DNA from 2 places in the Streptomyces sp. NPDC046887 genome. Region 2 is predicted to be linked to the other one. Evidence: riboswitches for the same ligand, from Rfam matches in the RefSeq annotation. Region 2 holds a riboswitch; the other holds the start of a gene.

Evidence for each region. A riboswitch is a leader RNA that binds a small molecule or an ion and turns the genes downstream of it on or off. The one in region 2 is predicted to bind cobalamin.
Region 1: it holds a riboswitch for cobalamin, as region 2 does, so the genes downstream of both, metE (5-methyltetrahydropteroyltriglutamate--homocysteine S-methyltransferase) here and ABZ945_RS28210 (energy-coupling factor ABC transporter permease) in region 2, are expected to answer to the same signal.

Annotation. Positions count from the first base shown of each region.
Region 1 covers NZ_JBEYXH010000016.1:31,635-39,098, forward strand. Annotated here, with positions in the region: gene ABZ945_RS17085 (class I adenylate-forming enzyme family protein) at 640-2,031, shown strand; gene ABZ945_RS17090 (acyl carrier protein) at 2,098-2,361, shown strand; gene ABZ945_RS17095 (MbtH family protein) at 2,358-2,561, shown strand; gene ABZ945_RS17100 (hypothetical protein) at 2,571-3,134, shown strand; gene ABZ945_RS17105 (DUF6875 domain-containing protein) at 3,131-3,784, shown strand; gene metE (5-methyltetrahydropteroyltriglutamate--homocysteine S-methyltransferase) at 3,856-6,174, opposite strand; cobalamin riboswitch at 6,362-6,510, opposite strand; gene ABZ945_RS17115 (nuclear transport factor 2 family protein) at 6,673-6,999, opposite strand; gene ABZ945_RS17120 (BTAD domain-containing putative transcriptional regulator) at 7,361-7,464, shown strand, end outside.
Region 2 covers NZ_JBEYXH010000041.1:29,109-36,572, forward strand. Annotated here, with positions in the region: gene dhaK (dihydroxyacetone kinase subunit DhaK) at 1-617, shown strand, start outside; gene dhaL (dihydroxyacetone kinase subunit DhaL) at 623-1,267, shown strand; gene ABZ945_RS28205 (PTS fructose transporter subunit IIA) at 1,264-1,674, shown strand; cobalamin riboswitch at 1,727-1,962, shown strand; gene ABZ945_RS28210 (energy-coupling factor ABC transporter permease) at 1,991-2,716, shown strand; gene ABZ945_RS28215 (energy-coupling factor ABC transporter substrate-binding protein) at 2,713-3,099, shown strand; gene cbiQ (cobalt ECF transporter T component CbiQ) at 3,104-3,853, shown strand; gene ABZ945_RS28225 (ATP-binding cassette domain-containing protein) at 3,850-4,710, shown strand; gene ABZ945_RS28230 (hypothetical protein) at 4,854-5,888, shown strand; gene ABZ945_RS28235 (hypothetical protein) at 5,950-7,125, opposite strand; gene ABZ945_RS28240 (MmcQ/YjbR family DNA-binding protein) at 7,215-7,464, opposite strand, start outside.

The DNA of each region.
Region 1 (7,464 bases), on a different contig from region 2:
GAGAGAGGCAAGAATGAACGGATCGCCACCGTCCGGGAAACGCCCGGAAAAGAGCGGAGAAGGAAGAGGGACTTCTCCGGGGTGGCGAGGGAGGGGCGACCTTCGGGCAGCCGAACGAGAGGTCGCCGAGCGTATTCGGATTTCGGAACACCGGACCGCGTCAAAGCCTTCGGCAACGTATCCCGGCCCTTCTCGGAGGGTCAAGGAGATCAAACGTCCATGCCCACCGGTCTATGCCCGACCGGCTATGCCCCGCGCACTTCCCGCCCACTTCCCCCGGATTCACCGGGTACCCCGGTGTCCCGCCGGCGGGACACGCCTCTCGTGATGGACCGCCGGCAAAACGCCACCGACCTGCGGGAAGACCTCGCGGGTCGCCCGCTGTCGTGCCACCCCGCCCCCGCCGCCGACCGCCCGGCCGCGCTCCCCACCCGCACCGCCGGCACCGCCCCGGTGATCTCCGGTGCGCTTGCCCGCCGTTTCACGCCAGTGTTAGCTTCGCAGTCGCCGAATGCCCGGCGGGATCCCCTCGTCTTATGGCTCGTATAGCCCGTCCCCTGGGTCTTATTCGACTCGCCCTATTCGGCCCGTCCTTTTTGATCAGTCTCATCCGTGAACCTGTTCCCGAAGGAAGCGCGTATGGCGAACACCTGGTGGGGGAGTCATCTTCTGGAGCATGGCGGCGATGACGAGCCATGGGCCTTCTCCAGCGCGCTCGTCACCCGGGGCGCATTGCGCGACGCGGTCGCCGGTATCGCCGAGCGGTTTCGGCGGCAGGGGATAGCGGAGGGCACCTCCGTCGCCCTGCGGATGAAACCGAGCTTCACCTACATCCAGGTGCTGCTGGCTCTGTGGAGCCGTGGGGCGCAGGTGGTCCTGGTCGACTTCCGGCTGCAACCGGCCGAGTACGAGCCCCTGGTACGGCTGGTGCGCCCGCAGTACCTGGTCGCGGCGGCCGGCACGGACGGGCCGGTGACCGGCTTCCGCCAGGAGTCCGCTTTCTCCGTCGAGGCGCTGCCGGACGGCCGGCCCGCCGCCGACGGGGTACGGCTGGTGCAGTTCAGCTCCGGCTCGACCGGGCGCCCCAAGGTGATCGGCCGGCCGCCCGACTCCGTACTGGCCGAACTCGAACGGCACATCGCCCTCCCCGGTATGCCCGGCCGGGACGAACCGGTGATGCTGCTCAACTCGGTCATGCACAACATGGGCCTGGTCACCGGGGTCCTGCACGCGCTCGCCGCGGGGGCCCCGCTGGTCATCCCGCCGACCCTCCGCCCGGCCGAGGTGGTGCGGCTGATGGCCCGCACCGAGGTGGCCGCCGTGTTCGGCACCCCCGTCCACTACGCACTGCTGTCCCGGGTCGGCGACCGGCCGGAACTCCCGGCGCTGCGGCTGGCGGTGTCCGGCGGCGAACGGGTGCCGCAGGACACCAGCGAGCAGTTCCGCGCCGGGTTCGGGCTGCCGGTCAGCCCGGTGTACGGGCTCACCGAGTTCGGCCTGATCGCCGGTGACCTCGTCGGTGCCCCACCGCCGCCGTGTGTCGGGCCCCCGGTGCCGGGGGCCGAGGTCAAGGTGGTCGGCGAGGAGCTGTACCTCCGGCTGGACCGCTCGCCGTATCTGTACGGGGAACACGCCGACCGCTTCACCGACGGCTGGCTGCGCACCTACGACCGGATCGCCCAGGACCCGGCCACCGGGGCACTGAGCCTGCTCGGGCGGGCCGACTCGCTGGTCGTGGTCGGCGGGCTGAAGATCGACCTGGCCGAGGTGGAGGCCGCCCTGCTGGCCCATCCCTCGGTCGCCGAGGCGGTGGTGGTGCACACCGGGGCGGTGGAGGCGCTGGTGGGCGACGGCGGCGCCGGCCTCACCGCGGACGAGCTCACCGCCTGGTGCCGCCGGCGGCTCAGCCCGGTCAAGATCCCCCGGCGCTTCCACCTCACCGACCGGCTGCCGAGGAACTCCATGGGCAAGCTGCTGCGCGACCCCGGGGCGCTCGGCGGGCCGGCCGCGCCGCCCGAACGGCACCGCTGACCCGTACATCCGACGAAGAACCGAACCAACAGATCGAACCGGCAGATCGAACCGACAGGGGGACTCGTGGTCACCAAGGACGACATCCGGGCGATCCTCACCGAGGAGGCGGGGCTGGGACCACCGGAGGAGTTCCCGGACGACGCCGAGCTGGTCGTCGACTCCTTCACCCTGCTCGTCCTCCAGCACGGGCTGGAGGAGCGGCACGGAGTGGTCATCGACCCGCAGTTCGAGGACATGGCGCTGTTCACCTCGATCAGCGGGGTGCACCGCTATCTGACCAGCGTGCTGAGCCCCGTCCCTTCCGCCCCGCACAGGGAGACACCATGAGCGGCAACCCCTTCGACAACCCCGAGGGCACCTTCCTGGTGCTCGTCAACGACGAGGGCCAGCACTCGCTGTGGCCCGCCTTCGCCGAGGTGCCGGCGGGCTGGACGGTGGTGCTCGCCGAGACCGACCGGGCCTCCTGCGTCGCCTACGTCGAGGAGAACTGGACCGACATCCGCCCGCTCAGCCTCGTACGCCGATAGGAGACCGCGATGGACGACGCCGCGTTCCGGCAGCTGCTGCTGGACGAGGAGGACCTTGACGAGTCGTTCTTCGGCGAGGAACCGAGCGCCGCCTACGACCCGGTGTTCGTCTCCGGCGACGAGTCGGGGCGGACCCTGGTGGACCTCACCAACATGCTCACCCACGGCTCGCACCCCGACACCACCCACCATGCCTCCGCGCTGTTCACCAACATCGTCGGCTCGGTGGTGTTCCACCATGTCGCGCAGTTCGGCCAGGGGGCCTGCCGGGAGGTGTACGAGCAGTTCCACGACGCGGCGAGCCGCTGCGGGCACTACCGGATGGAACTCAACGACGGAGTCCAACTGGATATCACCCGGACGGCGTTGGAGCCGGTCGACCTGGGCGACGGGGGATTCGCGGTGCGCTGGGTGTCCACCGTCGACCACTTCCGGATCGAGACCGCCTGGGTGGTGGTGGCCAAGGACTCCGTGCTGACCTTCGTCAACGCCCGTATCCCCGACCCGGCCGAGGTGCACCGGCTCGCCGCCGTCGCGGTCGGCCGGGTCGCCGATCTGACGGGTGCGCCGTGAGCCCCACCGCGGTCGACGTCGACTACGCGTCCACCCTGGCGGCGGTCGACTCCTGGCTGACCGGCTATATCGCGCAGAGCCATCCGGAGATCGGCCGCACCGGCCCGATCTGCCCGTTCGTCACCCCCTCCCGGAAGAACCGGACCATGGAGGTCCGCATCCGGCTGGTGGGCCATGCGCCGACCCCCGAGCTGGTCGAGGAGATCGCCCGCAGCAGTCTGCGCGAGTACACGCTGACCAGCTGGCAGGGCCGCAACCCGATGCTCCAGGCCATGGTGGTGGTGCTGCCCGATCTGAGCCCCGAGGACACCCCGCTGCTCGACCGGGCCCAGGAGCGGGTGAAGGACGAGTATGTGGCGCAGGGCCTGATGATCGGCCAGTTCCATCCGGACTGCGAGGTCACGGCGGCCCGCAACCCCGCCTTCGCCGTCAGCCGCGCCCCGGTCCCGGTGCTCGCGATCCGCTCCATCGCCCTGCACGATGTCTTCTTCCTGGCCGAGCACCCGCACTGGTTCGCCAAGTACCGGGAGAAGTTCGGCAAGTTCTACGGGCCCGGTACCGCGCTGATGGACCCGCTGCTGATCGAGCGGTTCGAGGAGTGCGAGCGGGCGTACGGCTTCGCCACCGCCAAGGCGACCGACCCGCTCTGAGCGGACCGGGTGGCGGAGGCCGGGAGAGCCGCGGTACGGCTCTCCCGGTCCCGCCCCCACGATCGCGGGTGTCAGGAGCCGGCCAGCTCCTCGCGGACCGTACGGGCCGCCGCCACCAGGTTCTCCAGGGAGGCGCGCGTCTCCGGCCAGCCGCGGGTCTTCAGCCCGCAGTCCGGGTTGACCCAGAGCCGCTCGGCCGGGATCGCCTCCAGACCCGTACGGAGCAGGGCCGCCGCCTCCTCGGTGCTCGGCACCCGCGGGGAGTGGATGTCGTACACCCCGGGCCCGGCCTCGCGCGGATAGCCGTGCGCGGCCAGCTCCCGGGCCACCTGCATATGCGAGCGGGCGGCCTCCAGGCTGATCACATCGGCGTCCAGGTCGTCGATGGCCTGCACGATGTCGCCGAACTCGGCGTAGCACATATGGGTGTGGATCTGGGTGTCCGGCCGCACTCCGGCGGTGGTCAGCCGGAACGCCTCCGTCGCCCAGGCCAGGTAGGCCGCGTGGTCGGCAGCCCGCAGCGGCAGGGTCTCCCGCAGCGCCGGCTCGTCCACCTGGATCACCGAGGTGCCGGCGGCCTCCAGATCGGCGACCTCGTCGCGCAGGGCGAGCGCCACCTGCCGGGCGGTGTCCCCGAGCGGCTGGTCGTCGCGGACGAAGGACCAGGCCAGCATGGTGACCGGGCCGGTCAGCATGCCCTTGACCGGGCGGGCGGTGAGCGACTGGGCGTACGAGGTCCAGCGCACCGTCATCGGCTCGGGGCGGGAGATGTCACCGGCCAGGATCGGCGGCCGGACATAGCGGGTGCCGTACGACTGCACCCAGCCGTGCTGGGTCGCCAGATAGCCGGTCAGCTGCTCGGCGAAGTACTGCACCATGTCGTTGCGTTCGGGCTCGCCGTGCACCAGGACGTCCAGCCCGGCCTTCTCCTGGAAGGACAGCACCTCCTGGATCTCGGCCCTGATCCGCTCCTCGTAGCCGGCGGCGTCGATCCGCCCGGCCCGCAGGTCGGCGCGGGCCGTGCGCAGCTCATCGGTCTGCGGGAAGGAGCCGATGGTGGTGGTCGGCAGCTGCGGCAGACCGAGGTGGGCGCGCTGGGCGGCGGTCCGCTCGGCGTACGGCTGGGAGCGCCGCGCGTCGGCGTCGGTGACCGCGGCCGCCCGGGCCCGTACCGCCGGATCCCGGGTGATCGGGGAGCCGGCCCGGGAGGCGAGAGCGGCGCGGTTGGCGGCCAGTTCGCCCGCGATGGTGTCGGTGCCCTGGGCCAGGCCCTTGGCGAGAGTGGCGATCTCGGCGGTCTTCTGCCGGGCGAAGGCCAGCCAGCGCAGGATCTGCGGGTCGATGTCCCGCTCGGCCGCCGCGTCGATCGGCACATGGAGCAGCGAGCAGGAGGCGGAGACGTCCACCCGCTCGGCCAGGCCCAGCAGGGTGCCGAGGACGGCGAGGGACTTCTCCAGGTCGTTGACCCAGATGTTGCGGCCGTTGACCACACCGGCGACCAGCCGCTTGCCGGGCAGTCCGCCGACCGCGGCCAGGGCCTCCAGGTTGGCGGCGGCGGCCTCCGTGAAGTCCAGGGCCAGGCCCTCCACCGGCGCCTTGGCGAGCACCGGCAGCGCCGTGCCCAGGCGGTCGAAGTAGGAGGCGACCAGCAGCTGCGGGCGGTCGGTGAGGGCGCCGAGGTCGCGGTAGGCGCGCTCGGCCGCGTTCAGCTCGGCCGGGCTGCGGTCCTGCACCAGGGCGGGCTCGTCCAGCTGCACCCACTCGGCGCCCGCGGCCCGCAGATCGGCCAGCACCTCCGCGTACACCGGCAGCAGCCGGTCCAGCAGGGTGAGCGGGTCGAAGTCGGCGGCCACCCCGGGGGCGGGCTTGGCCAGCAGCAGATAGGTGACCGGGCCGACCAGCACCGGACGGGCGGTCAGCCCCAGCGTCAGCGCCTCCGTCAGCTCCGCGACCTGCTTGGTGGAGTCGGCGGTGAAGACGGTGTCCGGGCCCAGTTCGGGCACCAGATAGTGGTAGTTGGTGTCGAACCACTTGGTCATCTCCAGGGGCGCGACCTCCTGGGTGCCCCGGGCCATGGCGAAGTAGCCGTCCAGGGCGTCGGCGGCGACGGCCTCCCGGTGGCGGGCGGGCACGGCGCCGACCATCACCGTGGTGTCGAGCACCTGGTCGTAGTACGAGAAGTCGCCGGTGGGCACCTCGTGCACGCCGGCCTCGGCGAGCTGCCGCCAGTTCCCGGCGCGCAGCTCGGCGGCGGTGGCCCGGAGGGCGTCGGCGGTGACCCGGCCCTTCCAGTACCCCTCGATCGCCTTCTTGAGTTCACGGTTCCGCCCCTGGCGGGGGTAGCCGTACACGGTGGCCCGTGCTGCCGCGGCTGCGGACTTCGTGGTCACGGAGATCTCCTTCGCGAGATGGATCCCTGAGGTCCCGGAGACGGGGACGAGGACGGCGAAGGTTCGACCGACCGGGCGGGGACCGGTACGCGCGGCAAGCGCGGTCTTCCGCCTGGTATGGGGGCCGACCCTCCCTCGGGGTCACCGGGACAGCCGTACGCGGTCGTTTCGCGCACGGGCAACGGGCAGGTCTTCGGACTCGCGGGCCCGCCCTCCCCGAAGGAGGACACCTACTGGCCGTCGCTTCCCAGGCCCGGCGGGCCCAGTGCGTATGACGGCGGTCGTTCCCGCTCACCGCTGCGGGGCAGTCCCGGATTCCCACCGGGTTCCCTCTTACGACGCCTCCCGTCTGGCGGACGGGGCGAACCAGCTGCACCGGCCACCCTACGGGTCCGGTCGACCGTCCGTCCGACCGCGTCCACGATTCGGAAAGTGAGCTGGACCACTCCACCGGGTGGGTGAACCGGCTGACCAGGGGGAATCCCGCCCGGCCTGCTCCTATCGCCGTCCTGCGTGATAGCGGCGGCAGCCTCGCAGCATGCCCTCCGCCGACAGGGTGAACACATCCACGAACTCGCCCAGCCCCGGCACCAGTCGGCCCATCACCACCACGCAGTCACCCTCGGCGACGATCCGCTGGATATGGTGCCGCCCGCCGTACGGGGCGGGGTCCGGGACGGCGCCCGGCGCCCCCTCGTGCAGCAGCGAGCCGAGGCCGTCCAGATCGCCGCTGTCCAGGTAGTGGTACGCCAGTCGCACATGGTCGACACCGGAGTCCGTGACGACACGGCTGGGCGGCAGGGGCCCGGCTTGCCGGCTCTGCATGGGGCAGTCCTTTCCGTACGCCCCCCCGCCCGGCCAGGCGGAGGCACCTCCACGGTGCGCCGGAGCCGCAACCCCCCGCTATCCCCGCCCTATCCCCGGCGGCCGCGCTCGTGCGAGCAGGCCGAAACCGTTCACCATCACCGAATCCACACACCATGGACAAGTGCGGAATCCTCCGTGAAAATGAGCCAGCGCACGCTCACCGCTCCGCTGCTCGGCCGCACCGCTTCTCACCCCTGTTCCCGTGCGCCCCCGGCTGGGAGACTCATTGACTGGTTCGCCCGGCGGGGCATCCGAGACCGAGGACACCGTCGTCTTCCGTGTTCTCGGACCGTTACAGGTCATCGGGCCCGGCGGCCCCGTGCGCGTGCCGCCCGGGCGCCAGGAGGCCATCCTCGCGGCCCTGCTGCTGGAGGCGAACCGGGTCGTCAGCACCGACCACCTGGTGGACCTGATCTGGGACGA
Region 2 (7,464 bases):
AGGTCGCCAAGGTGCTGGTGGACGACGATGTGGCCGTCCGCGACAGCCTCTACACCGCGGGGCGGCGCGGCACCGGGGCGACGCTGTTCGTGGAGAAGATCGCCGGGGCGGCGGCCGAGGAGGGGGCGCCGCTGGAGCGGGTGGAGGCGATCGGGCGGCAGGTCAACGCGAGCTCGCGCAGCTTCGGGGTGGCGCTGAGCTCGGTGACCACCCCGGCCAAGGGCAGCCCCTCGTTCGACCTGCCGACCGGGGAGCTGGAGCTGGGCATCGGCATCCACGGCGAGCCGGGCCGGGAGCGCCGCCCGATGATGACCTCCGGGGAGATCGCGGACCTCGCGGTGGAGGCGGTGCTGGAGGACCTGCCACCGGGCGGACCGGTGCTGGTGCTGGTCAACGGGATGGGCGCCACCCCGCTGCTGGAGTTGTACGGGTTCACCGCCGAGGTGCACCGGGTGCTGGGCGAGCGCGGGGTGCCGGTGGCCCGCACGCTGACCGGCAACTACGTCACCTCGCTGGACATGGCGGGCTGCTCGGTGACGCTGTGCCGGGCCGACGAGGAGCTGCTGCGGCTGTGGGACGCGCCGGTGTCCACCCCGGCGCTGCGGTGGGGACGGTGAGCGCGGTGCTGGACACGGACGCCTTCCGGCGGTGGATGGCGGCCGCCGCGGCGGCGGTGGAGCGGGAGGCCGGGCAGCTCACGGAGCTGGACGCGGCGATCGGGGACGCCGACCACGGGGCGAACCTCCAGCGGGGGTTCACCGCAGTGGCGGCGGAGCTGGCGAAGGACGCCCCCGAGTCGCCGGGTGCGGTGCTGACGCTGGCCGGGCGGCAGCTGATCTCCACGGTGGGCGGGGCCTCGGGTCCGCTGTACGGCACGCTGCTGCGCCGCACCGGCAAGGCGCTCGGGGAAGCGGCGGAGGTCGGTCCCGGGCAGCTGGCGGAGGCGCTGGGCGCGGGGGTCGCGGCGGTCGGGCAGCTCGGCGGGGCGAAGGCCGGGGACAAGACGATGCTGGACGCCCTGGAGCCGGCGGTCGCCGCGCTGGCCCAGGCGGCGGACGGGCCGGGGGCGTACGCGGCGGCCGCCGAGGCGGCGGCGCGGGGCGCGGCGGAGACCGTGCCGATGCGGGCGCGCAAGGGCCGGGCCAGCTATCTCGGTGAGCGCAGCGAGGGCCATCAGGACCCGGGGGCGACCTCGGCGGCGCTGCTGCTGGCCGCGCTGGCGGAGGCGGCCGGTGAAGCGGACCAGGGAGAGGGGCGACGGGGATGAGCGGCGGGGTCGAGGGACGGGTCGGCATCGTGCTGGTGTCGCACAGCGCCGAGGTCGCGGGGTCGGTCGCGGATCTGGCGCGCGGGCTGGCGGGCGGGGCGGGCACCCCGCTGGCGCCCGCGGGTGGGCTGCCGGGCGGCGGGTTCGGCACCAGTACGGAGCTGATCGCGGCGGCGGCCGTCTCGGTGGACGGCGGGGCGGGGGTGGCCGTGCTGGCCGACCTCGGCAGCGCGGTGCTCACGGTCAAGGCCCTGCTGGCCGACGACGAACTCCCCGACGGCACGCGGCTGGTGGACGCGCCGTTCGTGGAGGGGGCGGTGGCGGCGGTGGTCACGGCGGCGGCCGGCGGCGACCTGGACGCGGTGGAGGCGGCGGCCGCGGAGGCGTACGGCTACCGGAAGAAGTGACCCCCATGGGTGGCCCTCCGCCACCCCGGCGGGATGGCGGAAGCACCGGTACGCGGGTTGTGATGTACCTGGTCAACGCACTAGGGTCACACCGCCTTGGTGTACGGGAAATCCGGTGCGGTACCGGTGCGGCCCTCGCCACTGTGATCGGGAAGTCCGGCTCCACCCTCGGGGGAACCCCTCCGGGAAGCCACTGGACCGCCGCGGGAGACCGCCACGTCCGGGAAGGCGGAGCCGAGGCGGCATGACCCGTCAGCCAGGAGACCGGCCAGGGCGCGTTGTCCATCCACGAGGTGCTGGAGAGGGTCTCCCGACCATGCATATAGCCGAGGGGTATCTGCCCCCCGCGCACGCGGCTGCCTGGGCCGTCGCGTCCGCTCCGTTTGTCGTGCACGGAGTGCGCGCCCTGACCCGCGAGGTCCGGAGCAACCCGGAGTCGACGCTCCTGCTGGGTGCGTCCGGGGCGTTCACCTTCGTGCTGTCCGCCCTCAAGATACCGTCGGTGACGGGCAGTTGCTCCCATCCGACCGGTACGGGGCTGGGCGCCATCCTGTTCCGGCCACCGATCATGGCGGTGCTCGGCACCATCACCCTGCTGTTCCAGGCGCTGCTGCTGGCACACGGCGGGCTGACCACGCTCGGCGCCAACGTCTTCTCGATGGCGATCGTCGGACCGTGGGCCGGGTTCGGCACCTACTGGCTGCTGCGCCGCTTCGGGGCGCCGCTGATGGTGGCGGTCTTCTTCGGCGCGTTCGTCGCCGACCTGTCCACCTACTGCGTCACCAGCGTGCAGCTGGCGCTCGCCTTCCCCGACCCGGGCACCGGCTTCGCCGGGGCACTGGCCAAGTTCGGCTCCATCTTCGCGCTCACCCAGATCCCGCTGGCGGTCAGCGAGGGCCTGCTCACCGTGCTGGTGATGCGGCTGCTGACGCAGTCCAGCAAGGGCGAACTGCTGCGGCTCGGTGTGCTGTCGAAGGTGACCGGCAAGGGCGCGGGCAAGGCCGGCGCCTCGGGTGAGGAGAAGGAGGCGGCCGCGCGATGAGCCGCAACGCGAAGATCAACACCCTGCTGCTGCTGGTGGTGGCGGCGCTCGCCGTGCTCCCGCTGGCGCTGGGCCTCGGGGACCACAAGGAGGAGCCGTTCGCCGGCGCCGACGCGCAGGCCGAGACGGCGATCACCGAGCTGAAGCCGGACTACGAGCCCTGGTTCAGCCCGCTGTACGAGCCGCCGTCGGGCGAGGTCGAGTCGGCGCTGTTCGCGCTCCAGGCGGCGCTGGGCGCGGGTGTCCTGGCGTACTACTTCGGGCTGCGCCGCGGCCGCCGCCAGGGCGAGGCGCGGGCGCTCGCCGCCGAGGGCACCGGGGGTGCGGCGGCCGCCGCCGACCCGGGCCCGGGTGCGGCCCGGGACACCGGGGCTGCCGGGTAACCGGGTGCTGCCGATCGACGCGGCGGCGCACGCCGGCCGCTGGCGCCGCCGCCACCCGGTGGAGAAGGCGGTTCTGGGCTTCGGTCTGACGCTCAGCGCGGTGTGCCTGCCGGCCTGGCCGGGGGCCCCGCTGGTCGGCGCCGCGACCCTGGCGGTGCTGCTCGGCCCGGCCGGGGTGGCGCCCCGGCTGCTGTGGCGGGCGTTCCGCCTCCCGCTGGGCTTCTGTGTGACGGGCGCGATCCCGCTGCTGTTCCAGGTGGGCGGCGGCGCCGGAGCGGTGTCGCTCGCCCCGGACGGCCCGCTGCACGCCGGGCAGCTGCTGCTGCGCACCTCGGCGGCGTCCCTGGGGGTGCTGCTGTTCGCGTTCACCACGCCCGTGTCGGATGTGCTGCCGCGGTTGGTACGGGCCGGGGTGCCGGCGCCGGTCGTGGACGTGGCCCTGGTGATGTACCGGATCGGCTTCCTGCTGCTGGACACGGTGGCCAAGGTGCGCCAGGCGCAGGCGGCCCGGCTGGGGCAGGCGAGCCGGGCCGCGGCCTGGCGGTCGCTGGCCGGACTCGGCGCCATCGCCTTCGTCCGCTCCTTCGACCGGGCGGCGCGGCTCCAGGAGGGGCTGGCCGGCCGGGGGTACGACGGCACCCTGCGGGTCCTGGTGCCCGAGGCGGCCCTCTCCCGGCGCTTCCTGGCCGCCACGGCCGCGCTGCTGGCCGCCCTGGTGACCGCCACTCTCGTACTGAAAGGTCTTCTGTCATGACGTCCGTCGCGGGCGGGCTGCCCGTCGTGGAGCTGGTGGGCGCCGGGTACGCCTACGACGAGGGGCCCGCGGTGCTCGGCGGGGTGGACTTCGCGGTCGCCGAGGGCCGGGCGGTGGCGCTGCTGGGCCGCAACGGCAGCGGGAAGACCACCATGCTGCGGCTGCTCAGCGGCGGGCTGCGCCCGGACCGGGGGCTGCTGCGGCTGGCCGGCGAGGAGGTGGCGTACGACCGGGCCGGGCTGGTGCGGCTGCGCACCACGGTGCAGCTGGTGGTGCAGGACCCGGACGACCAGCTGTTCGCCGCCTCGGTCGCCCAGGACGTCTCCTTCGGGCCGATGAACCTGGGGCTGGCCGAGTCCGAGGTACGCGGCCGGGTGGCCGAGGCCCTGGAGGCGCTGGACATCACGGCGCTCGCGGACCGGCCCACCCATCTGCTCTCCTACGGGCAGCGCAAGCGCGCGGCGATCGCCGGCGCGGTGGCCATGCGGCCCCGGGTGCTGATCCTGGACGAGCCGACGGCCGGGCTCGACCCGCACGGCCAGGAGCGGCTGCTGGCGACCCTGGACCGGCTGCGCGCCTCGGGCACCACGGTGCTGATGGCCACCCACGATGTGGACCTGGCGCTGCGCTGGGCGGACGAGGCGGCGGTGCTCACCCCGGCGGGGCCGCGCACCGGACCGGTGGCGGAGCTGCTCGGCGACCGGGAGCTGCTGGCCGCCGCGGGGCTGCGGCGGCCCTGGGGCATGGCGGTGGCGGCGGTGCTGCGCGAGCGCGGACTGCTGGCCGAGGGCACCGCCGGGCCGCGTACCCCGGAGGAGCTGGAGGAGTGGGCGGCGGCGGCCGTACGGGACTCCTGAGTCCGCCCTCCGGCTGCGGGGGCGGGCCGGGGGCCGGGGGCGGCGGTCGGTAGAGTCGGCGGGCGGCGGCCGGGAGGGCCGCGGGGGCCGCGGCCGGTTGCCGGGGGCGCGGCCGGACGGGCGGGTACGGGGACGGGGGCACGGTGCGTCGCTGGGTGAAGGCCGTGGTGGCCGGGGCGGTGGTGCTGGGGGTGGCCGGTTATGTCGCCGAGCCGTACGCCCGTGACTGGATGCTGGTCCGCGAGGCCTGCGACGGCGCGCTGGACCCGGACGCGATGGACCGCCTGGTGCCCGACGGCCGGCGGCTGCTGGAGGAGAAGTCCTCCCCCGGGGACGACCTGGGCTCGTACTCCTGTCTGCTGACGATGGCGGACGAGAGCGGGGAGCGGGACCGCACCGCCGTGTTCATGGAGGCGTACACCCGGCGGGACGACCGCGACCGGGAGCTGAGGGGCGAGTTCTCCGAGTACGGGCACGGGTCGCGGGACCCGCTGCCCGGTGGGCTGCCCGGTTTCGTGGACGAGAACGGCCGGGTCGTGCTGCTGATGCGCTGCCCCGACCTGGACCGGGACGACGCGGGGCGGCCGGGCCGGCTGCTGGTGCGGACCACGCTGGGCCGCGAACTGCTCACCGGAGTCCCCGGGGCGGGCCTGCGGACCGCCGTCGGGCTCGCCGACGCCGCCTCGCGCCGACTGGGCTGCGGCGCCGACCCGCTGCCCGAACCGCCGGCCGACGCGTTGCCGGGCGACCGGGACGACGACCCGGACGAGGAGCCGGAGCCCGTCCCGGGCACCGTGTGCGACCGGGCCGTGAAGGCCGCACCGGCCGGGGGCGGCTGGCGGCCCTCCGGGGGCGGCTCGGACACCGCGCCCGCGGTGCACTGCGCCCTGTCCCGCGTCGGGGACGACCCGGCGGACCAGGTGCGGGTGGAGGTGGACGCCTACTACGGCGACTGGGGCAACCGGCTGCTGCACGAGCGCGGGAAGCGCAAGAGCATGACCGCCACCGCCCGCTGCGACGGGGAGGCCGCCAACTTCGCGTTGACCGCTCACGCCCCGCTGGGCGTGCCGAAGCCCGGCGAGGAGGAGCAGCGGCGGCTGCTCACCGCGTTCGCGAAGGACCAGGCCGACCGGCACGGCTGCTCGGACCCGCGGTTCACCTTCCGGGGCGGACGCTGAGCGGACGGGTCCCTGGGGGCGAGTCCCCGGAGGGCCAAGGGCGGGTTTCCGGCGGGCGGCCTCATTCCCGGAGCCACAGGCCCTGGACATAGCCGTCGTCCACCAGTTGGCGCAGCGCGCCGGCGCGGGCCGCCGGTATGCCCCGGTCCTCCGTCCAGCGATCGAGGACGGCGAGCAGCTGATGCCGGCCGTCGGTCCAGTCGCCGCGCAGCGGTCCGGTGGCGGGCCGGCCGGCTATGGCGCCCATCGGCGGATGGGACGTCGCCCGCCGGGGGGCGGCGGCGAAGGCACCGCGGGTGTGCCGGCGGACCGCCGCGTCGAAGGCCCCCAGGTCGGGCACAGTGCCATCCCGGTAGTGGCGGGCCCGGTACTTCATCAGATCTCCGACGTGCTCGGCCGTCTGCCTCAGCTCCCACTCGGCCCCGGCAGCGGCGTCGGGCCGGTCGGAGCCGTAGCGGTGCCGGGTGTCGGTGCCCTCGTCCGTGAGCCGTTCCAGATAGTGGGCGAAGTAGGCGCGCTCGGCGTCGTAGAGGACGGCGAACGCCTCCGGGTCGCGGGTCAGTTCGGCGATCAGGGACGGCACCCGGACGTCGGCCTCTTCGGTCCGGTACGCGAACAGGGCGTGCGCCTCCCCGGGGGAGCGCAGACTGCCGAGCCAGGCCGGCGGGGCGGGCTCGGGTGCTGCGGCGGGGGCCGTGGCCCGGTCGTCGCGGCTCGCGCCGCCGTGGGTACCCCGGGCCGTGTCCACGCTGTACGCGGCCAGCATCCGGGCCGTGTCGGGGGCCAGCCCGGCCGGGACCCCGGCCTCGCCGAGGACGGCGACCACCGCGTAGGCGACGCGGGCCTGCTCCACGGTGTGCGGCTCGCCGGGCCGGTCGGAGCCGGTGGCGGCCCGCACGATCCGGCCGAGCACCCGGGCGCCGTCCGCGCACGGCCGCTCCACGGCCAGCACCTTCCGTACGGTGCCAAGCCGGGCGAGGTCGTCACCGGGGTCGAGCGCCCGGGTGGCCGCGGCCGGGTCGCCGGCAAGCGCCCTGGTGGTGGCGGGCAGCGTCCGGCAGGGCGGCTCGTCTTCGCCGTCGAACAGCATCGGCAGGGCCACCGCGGCGGCCAGTACCGCGGCCGCGGCGAGCGCGGCGGGCAGCCGGTGGCGCCGCAGGGTGCGGAGGAACCCGGCCCCCCGCGTGTCGGGCCGCCGCTGCGCGTCGGCCGGATCCTCGGTCACCTCTGTGGTCACGCGCCTCTCCCCCTCCCGAGCGCTCCCCGACCCTAGCGAAGCGCCTGCGCCGGCCCGGCCGGCGGGTCCCGGCAGTGCCGCTCCCCCGGTCAGCCGGCGGCCGCGCCCGGGCGCAGCTCGGGATGGAGCTCGGCCAGCCGGTCCGGCGCGGCCTGGCGCCAGGAGTCCACCAGGATGTCCCGCAGTTCGGCCAGGTCCTCCAGGGCGGCCAGCCGGACCCGGACCCAGGCGGAACCCGCCTCGTGCGGCGGCACCCAGAACTTCTCCGGTTCGGCGGCGATGAGTTCGCTCCGCTCGTACCGGGGGCAGCGGACCGCGAACGAGGTCTGGTCGTCGGGG